2 regions of the Pseudocitrobacter cyperus genome follow, and region 2 is predicted to be linked to the other one. Evidence: predicted binding sites of a transcription regulator. Region 2 holds the regulator's gene; the other holds the start of a gene.
The links. The regulator LexA, encoded in region 2, represses DNA repair genes until DNA is damaged. The targets are predictions, from matches to a motif close to TNCTGTATGTACATACAGNA.
Positions count from the first base shown of each region.

Region 1: dinB (DNA polymerase IV) is a predicted target of LexA. The motif match lies at 1,630-1,649, and genes of this name have one in related genera.

Region 1 covers NZ_JAYMYY010000012.1:19,812-24,009, reverse strand. Annotated here, with positions in the region: gene pepD (cytosol nonspecific dipeptidase) at 1-73, shown strand, start outside; gene VSR74_RS22310 (GNAT family N-acetyltransferase) at 111-554, opposite strand; gene dinB (DNA polymerase IV) at 557-1,612, opposite strand; gene nqrM ((Na+)-NQR maturation NqrM) at 1,717-1,932, opposite strand; gene nqrF (NADH:ubiquinone reductase (Na(+)-transporting) subunit F) at 1,935-3,158, opposite strand; gene nqrE (NADH:ubiquinone reductase (Na(+)-transporting) subunit E) at 3,171-3,767, opposite strand; gene VSR74_RS22285 (NADH:ubiquinone reductase (Na(+)-transporting) subunit D) at 3,771-4,198, opposite strand, start outside.
Region 2 covers NZ_JAYMYY010000008.1:92,944-97,141, forward strand. Annotated here, with positions in the region: gene VSR74_RS20260 (CsbD family protein) at 71-280, opposite strand; gene dinF (MATE family efflux transporter DinF) at 389-1,744, opposite strand; gene lexA (transcriptional repressor LexA) at 1,813-2,421, opposite strand; gene VSR74_RS20275 (diacylglycerol kinase) at 2,531-2,899, opposite strand; gene plsB (glycerol-3-phosphate 1-O-acyltransferase PlsB) at 3,030-4,198, shown strand, end outside.

The DNA of each region.
Region 1 (4,198 bases), on a different contig from region 2:
AGTTCATATCGAAAGCGTGGGCCACTACTGGACGCTGCTGACTGAACTGCTGAAAGCCATTCCGGCGAAGTAATACCCTGCAAGCCGGGCGCAGTCACCGCCCGGCTTTTTTATACGTCGCGCGCCATCAGGTAATTAATAAACCACTCTCCCCTCGCCTCCACATTTTGCTCGCGCACCAGTACAAATCCCTGACCTTCAAAGAACGGTTTTGCCGTAATGCTCGCCGCCACGGTGACTTTTCCGGGTAGCATTTTCGCCAGCAATGCTCGTAACAACGCCCCGGCAATCCCCTGCCGCGCGTAATCTGGCGAGACAAAAAGCAGGTCGATGTAATGCCCTACGGCCGTGATAAAACCGACAACCTCGCCGTCCACTTCTGCGACCAGCACCACGGAAGAGGCTAATTTCTGCCGCCACTGTGCGTCATCCACCTGACCCCAGGCGGCGATTTGCGCGGGGGAATAATGCTGGCTGGCGGTTTCAAACACCGCGCGCAGGAAAATCTGACTCAACTGCGGCAGTTCATGCGGCTGCCAGGGGCGAATGTTCATGATTAAAGTCCTAACACCAGTTGTCTTTCAAGTTGTGGATCAAGCAGCGTGACGTGCAGCCCCACCAGCCGGACACCGCGCCCGGCGCGGCGTTCGTGCCAGGTTTTGTAGGCCGTGGCAATCAGGTCTTCTTTGTTCAGACGCGGCCAGACGTGTTCCTGAGTCGTGAGCTGGAAGTCATTAAATTTGAGTTTCACGCCCTGGCGGGCAATCAGCAGGTCGGGTTTGACCTTCGCCAGCCGCCGCTCCAGTTCCGGGTAGAGACGTTCGATAATCGCTTCGCAGTCAGACCAGTCATGGATATCTTCAGCCAGTGTACGTTCCACGCCGATGGATTTTCTTAATCGCTCGTTGTTGATCGCCCGTTCATCAATCCCCTGGCTGCGCTCCCATAATACGCGGCCAAATTTACCAAAGCGTTTCAATAACATGGCGAGATCGCTTTTCTGCACATCTTCACAGGTTTTCAGCCCCATGCTTTCGAGCTTTGCCGCCGAGACTTTCCCAACGCCGGGAATTTTCTCCAGCGGCAGCGTTTTCAGGAATGCCGGGACATCAGCAGGCGTGAGAACAAACTGGCCGTTGGGCTTGTTGAGGTCGGAGGCGATTTTGGCAAGAAATTTCACCGGTGCGATGCCAGCGGAAGCAGTAAGCTGCAATTCGTTGAAGATAGTCTGGCGAATTTCCTGCGCGATAAGCGTGGCAGAGCCATGGCAATGCACGCTGTCGCTGACGTCAAGATAGGCTTCATCCAGCGATAGCGGTTCGATAAGCGAGGTGTAGCGAGAGAAAATTTCGCGAATGTGATTTGAGGCTTCTTTATAAGCATCAAAACGGCCCGGTAGCAGAGTCAGGTGCGGGCAGAGTTTGAGTGCCATGCCGGTGGGCATCGCACTGCGCACGCCGAATTTACGTGCCGGATAGTTAGCCGTACTGATGACGCCGCGTCGTTCACGGCTGCCGCCAATGGCGATGGGGATGTCGCGCAACGCGGGATTATCGCGCATCTCTACCGCTGCGAAGAAGCAGTCCATATCGACGTGGATAATTTTGCGCATACGTTGCCCCCGGATGTTACTGGACAAGTATACAGTATAAATGAAGTAAGTGAGAAGAGGGATCGTGCCGGGTTTTCACCCCCGGCCTGTCCCTCCCCCCGGCACTACAATATCCGCCTTTCCTTCTGCAACGCTTCGCGCGCCATGCGCTTTTTGCGCGCATCGCACGGTTCCGGGCAGTCGCAGACTTTCTCCAGCCCCAGCGAGGAAATGCCGCCGCAACTGCCCTGGATACTTTTACGCTTAATGATGTACCCCAGCGACATACCGAGGATCACCAGCGCGAAAATGGCAAACGTCGCCAGAAATACCGTGAGCATCATCAGCCTCCAAAGTCATCAAGCATGATGTTGTCATCTTCCACACCCAGGTCTTTCAGCATTTTGATGACCGCAGCGTTCATCATCGGCGGCCCGCACATGTAGAACTCACAATCTTCCGGGGCCGGGTGGTCGCGCAGGTAGTTTTCATATAGGACATTATGGATAAAGCCCGTGTAACCCGTCCAGTTGTCCTCCGGCAGCGCATCAGAAAGCGCAATATGGAAGGTAAAGTTCGGGTTATCTCGCGCCAGTTGTTCGAACTCGTCCTGATAGAACATTTCACGCAGCGAACGCGCGCCGTACCAGAAGCTGATTTTCCGGTGGCTATGCAGGCGTTTAAGCTGGTCGAAAATGTGCGAACGCATCGGCGCCATCCCTGCCCCACCGCCGATAAAGACCATTTCGGCGTCGGTTTCTTTTGCGAAAAATTCCCCAAATGGCCCGGAAATTGTCACCTTATCACCCGGCTTCAGCGACCAGATGTAAGAGGACATAATCCCCGGCGGCGCATCTGGCACGCTCGGCGGTGGTGTGGCAATACGCACGTTGAGCATGATGATGCCTTTTTCTTCCGGGTAGTTCGCCATCGAATAGGCGCGCACCGTCGGCTCTTTTACTTCAGAGACGTAGCGGAAGAGATTGAATTTATCCCAGTCGGAACGATACTCATCCGGCACATCGAAATCAGCATAGGCCACTTTGTGCGATGGGCATTCAATCTGAATATAGCCCCCGGCGCGGAATGGCACCACTTCCCCTTCCGGAATAGCCAGCTTCAACTCTTTAATAAACGTGGCTTTGTTATCGTTAGAGATAACCTCGCATTCCCATTTTTTGACGCCAAAGATCTCTTCAGGCAGTTCAATTTTCATGTCCTGCTTCACCGCGACCTGGCAGGCCAGACGGCAGCCCTCTTTGGCATCGCGTTTGGAGATGTGCGACAGTTCCGTCGGCAGGATATCGCCACCGCCTTCTTTGATTTTCACCCGGCACTGCCCACATGAGCCGCCGCCTCCGCAGGCCGATGAGACAAAAATGCCGTTGCTGGAGAGCGTATTCAGCAGTTTGTCGCCCGCAGGCGTTCGGATCTGCCTGTCGGCTTCGTTGTTGATTTCAATCACCACATCGCCTGAGTTGACCAGTTTTGATTTAGCAAACAGGATCAGCACCGACAGCGCCAGAACGATCAGGGTGAACATGGCTACGCCAAGTATAATTTCCATTTTATTCGCCCCTTATAGCTGTACGCCGGAAAAAGACATAAAACCAAGCGCCATCAATCCGGTGGTGATAAAGGTGATCCCTAAACCCTGCAAGCCCGCAGGCACATTTGAATACTTCATTTTTTCGCGCAGCCCTGCCATCGCGACGATCGCCAGCATCCAGCCGATACCGGAACCGAAGCCATAAACAATGGATTCACTGAAGTTATAATCGCGCTGCACCATAAACGACACGCCACCGAAGATGGCGCAGTTGACGGTGATAAGCGGCAGGAATATCCCCAGTGCGGTGTAAAGCGCCGGGAAATATTTATCGAGGATCATCTCAAGGATTTGCACCAGCGCCGCAATCACGCCGATAAACGTGATAAAGCTCAGGAAGCTGAGATCAACCCCGTCCATCAATGCGCCGTCGCGCAGCACCAGGTTATAGACCAGGTTATTCGCCGGAACGGAAATCCCCAGCACGAGCGTCACCGCCACGCCAAGACCAAACGCCGTTGAGACCTTTTTTGACACCGCGAGGAAGGTACACATCCCCAGGAAGAACGCCAGCGCCATATTTTCAATAAAAACGGCACGCACAAAGAGACTGATATAGTGAGCCATCGGTTACTCCTTCTCCTGCTGTTCCGGCTTCCAGGTACGAAGCGCCCAAATTAGCAGGCCGATGATGAAAAAGGCGCTCGGCGCCAGCAGGAACAGGCCGTTCGGCTGATACCAGCCACCATTTTGCACCGTTTCCAGAACCGTTATCCCAAAAAGCTTACCGCTACCGATAAGCTCGCGCAGGAAGCCAACAATCAGCAGAATGGCGCCGTAGCCGAGGCCGTTGCCGATGCCATCCATAAAGCTCGCCAGAGGCGGCGCTTTCATCGCATAAGCTTCCGCACGCCCCATTACGATACAGTTGGTGATGATAAGACCCACAAATACCGAGAGCTGTTTAGAGATCTCATAGGCAAACGCGCGCAGGATCTGATCGACCACGATCACCAGCGAGGCGATGATCGCCATCTGCACGATGATGCGGACACTGT
Region 2 (4,198 bases):
TGGCACATCCTTGTACCTGCGGGCAGGTTACGCTCATTGAGGGGAGTTGAGCGTGGTGCCGTCAGCGTGACTACCAATGATAGTCGTTACGGGTTTCCCAGTCTTTGACCTCTTTTTCGGCCTGATCTTTCGCGTATCCATACCGCTCCTGGATTTTCCCGACAAGCTGATCGCGTTTACCTTCGACGACGGTCATATCATCGTCGGTCAGTTTGCCCCATTGTTCTTTCGCTTTACCTTTGAACTGTTTCCAGTTACCGCTGAGTTCGTCTTTATTCATCATCGGCTCCTTATCGTTCGATCATGGTTGCGTTATCGCATCGTCCTTCGACGTTCATTTCTGCTGAACGTGATAATAAGTGTAGATGAGGATATCGCCGATGATTCACTATTCAGAATCTTTAACCATCGGGTGAGATGAGGGGGCGGCAAACCACGTCCCATTCTGCCAATGGCGACGCCAGATAACTGCCAGAGACAGCCCACGCAGAGCAAGGAAGACCGCCAGCGCCAGCCACAGGCCATGATTGCCCAACATCGGTACTGTCAGGAGCGTCAGGGCAAAACCCGCGGCAGCAACCGCCATACTGTTACGCATCTCCGCGCCGCGCGTCGCACCAATAAACATGCCATCCAGCAGATAACACCAGACACCAATCACCGGAAGCACCGCCTGCCAGAATACGTAGCGATCGGCAAGCTGCTGCAGGGAGGGTAATGACGTCAACATTGCGACGATGTGCCCGCCAGCCAGCGCGTAAACCAGCGCAAAAGCCAGTGCGACGATCCCCGCCTGGCGGCAGGCCGCGCGCCAGACGCTGAGTAACTGACTGTCATCACGCGCACCGTAAGCCTGCCCGGAGTGCGCCTCAACGGCATAAGCGAAGCCATCCAGCGCATAGGCGGTGAAGGTGAGCATCGTCATCAACACCGCGTTAACCGCGACGACATCGCTACCCAGCCGCGCACCAAACACAGTCAACGCGCCAAAGCAAAGCTGAAGTAATAACGAGCGCAGCATGATGTCGCGATTGAGCGCCAGCAGGCTACGGATGTTGCCGCGCCAGGCCATTTTCAGCATTGCAACCGAAATGCCCCGCAGAACCAGCACCTTGCGCGCCATCAGCAGGCCGATTGCCATGGTGGCATATTCGGCGATGACCGTTGCCAGCGCGGCACCCTGCACATTCATGTGCAGGCCCATCACCAGCCAGAGGTCGAGGACGATATTCAGAATATTACCGACAATCAGCAGGATAACCGGAGCCCGGGCGTACTGAACACCCAGCAACCGGCCCAACAGCACCAGGTTCGCCAGCGATGCCGGCGCACTCAGCCAGCGGATTTCAAGAAAACGCCGCGCCTGCTCCAGCACCGCATCGCTGCCACCGACAATAGCAAGCGCCAGATTAATCAGCGGCTCTTTGAACAGTACGATAAGTAGCCCCGCCCCCAGCGCCAGCAGCAGCGGCTGCACCAGCGCGCGAGCCAGACGAACAGGGTCTTTCGCGCCAAAAGCCTGCGCGGTCAAACCGGTCGTGCTCATACGTAAAAAAAGCAGCAGCATAAACAGGAAGCTGGTTGCCGTTGCGCCAATCGCCACGCCGCCGAGGTACACCGCACTATCGAGATGGCCAATCACCGCGGTATCCACCAGGCCCAGCAGGGGAACCGTGATATTGGAGAAAATCATGGGAAGGGCGAGACGCCATAATGCCTTGTCGGCAGCCGTGAAGAGCGACATGGTTAGGAACCTGAACAGAAAAGAGAACGAACAACGGCGCATGATGCGCCGTTGTTATCGGGAGAGGATTACAGCCATTCGCCGTTGCGGATCACGCCAACGGCCAGCCCTTCAATGGAGAAGTTCTGACGGCGAAGATCGACGACAATCGGGGAAAACTCGCTGTTTTCCGGCAACAGTTCAACGACGTTGCCCTGTTTTTTCAGGCGTTTCACGGTCACTTCTTCGTCGATGCGAGCCACGACGACCTGGCCATTTCGAACATCCTGCGTTTTATGCACCGCGAGCAGGTCGCCATCCATAATGCCGATGTCTTTCATCGACATACCGCTAACCCGCAGCAGGAAGTCGGCATTCGGTTTGAACAGCGACGGGTCAACCTGGTAGTGACCTTCAATATGCTGCTGCGCCAGCAGCGGCTCACCGGCGGCGACCCGGCCAATCAGCGGCAGGCCGGTTTCTTCTTCCACCAGCAAGCGAATGCCGCGCGATGCGCCCGAAACAATTTCAATGACGCCTTTGCGCGCCAGCGCTTTCAGATGCTCTTCCGCCGCATTCGGGGACCGGAACCCCAGGCGCTGAGCAATTTCCGCACGTGTTGGCGGCATGCCCGTTTGGCCGATATGATCTCGAATGAGATCAAACACCTCTTGCTGCCTGGTCGTTAACGCTTTCATTCCGCCCCCTGGGTGTATATACAGTTATGCTGTGAGTATATACAGTTGATGGCTATTTTGGAACCGCAAAACACACAAAATACAGGAGTTTTCGCAGATTATGCGAGACTCAGCGGAAAAGCGGCCACAGCAACATAGCCCAGGTCATCAGCGCAACGAAAATCGCCAGCAGCACCGCCGCCGACCCCATATCTTTCGCCCGTCCGGAGAGTTCGTGATACTCAGAACCAATACGGTCAACCACCGCTTCCAGCGCACTATTGAGAATTTCCACTATCATCACCAAAAGAACAGAGCCAATCAGTAATACGCGCGTAATGGCGTCTACATCCAGCCAGCAGGCGATGATAATGGCCACAACCGAGGCGACCCCTTCCTGGCGAAACGCGGCTTCATTGACCCACGCCGCACGAAAACCTTTCCAGGAATAACCAGCCGCTTTGATAATTCGGGTGAGTCCAGTGGTATTATTGGCCATCAAATAGAACCTTTTAGCGTTATACGCATCAATGACAGTAGTTGTTATCGGCGGTAGAACAGAAATCCTGCTGACTTTCTGATATTCTTGCCGCGCATTTGCATGATTAACCAGAGGCTTTACATCGTTTATGTCCGGCTGGCCACGAATTTACTACAAATTACTGAATTTACCATTAAGTGTACTGGTAAAAAGCAAGTCTATTCCGGCAGAACCTGCCCAGGAATTGGGGCTCGATACGTCGCGCCCTATCATGTACGTCCTGCCTTATAACTCAAAGGCCGACCTACTGACCTTGCGCGCCCAGTGCCTGGCGCACGATCTCCCCGACCCGCTAGAACCGCTGGAGATCGACGGCACCCTGCTGCCCCGCTACGTGTTTATTCACGGCGGCCCGCGGGTGTTCACCTATTACACGCCGAAAGAAGAGTCTATCAAGCTGTTCCACGACTATCTCGATCTGCATCGCAGCAATCCGAATCTGGATGTGCAGATGGTGCCGGTATCGGTGATGTTTGGTCGTCGTCCGGGGCGTGAAAAAGGCGAAGTGAATCCGCCGCTGCGCATGCTGAACGGCATTCAGAAATTCTTTGCCGTTTCCTGGCTCGGCCGCGACAGCTTCGTGCGCTTCTCGCCGTCCGTCTCGCTGCGCCGTATGGCCGATGAGCATGGCACCGATAAAATAATCGCGCAGAAACTGGCGCGCGTGGCGCGCATGCACTTTGCCCGCCAGCGCCTGGCTGCTGTAGGGCCGCGCCTGCCTGCGCGTCAGGATCTCTTTAACAAGCTACTCGCCTCCCGGGCGATTGCGAAAGCGGTTGAAGATGAAGCGCGTAGCAAAAAAATCTCCCATGAAAAAGCGCAGCAGAACGCCATTGCACTCATGGAAGAGATTGCAGCCAACTTCTCTTATGAAATGATTCGCCTGACTGACCGTATTCTGGGCTTCACCTGGAACCGTTTGTATCAGGGGATCAACGTCAACAACGCCGAACGCGTTCGCCAACTGGCGCACGATGGTCACGAGATTGTGTATGTGCCGTGCCACCGTAGCCATATGGACTACCTGCTGCTCTCCTATGTGCTGTATCACCAGGGCCTGGTGCCGCCGCATATTGCTGCCGGTATCAACCTGAACTTCTGGCCAGCCGGCCCGATTTTCCGCCGCCTGGGCGCATTCTTTATTCGCCGCACCTTTAAGGGCAACAAACTCTATTCCACCGTGTTCCGTGAGTATCTCGGCGAGCTGTTCAGCCGTGGCTACTCTGTTGAATACTTTGTGGAAGGCGGGCGTTCCCG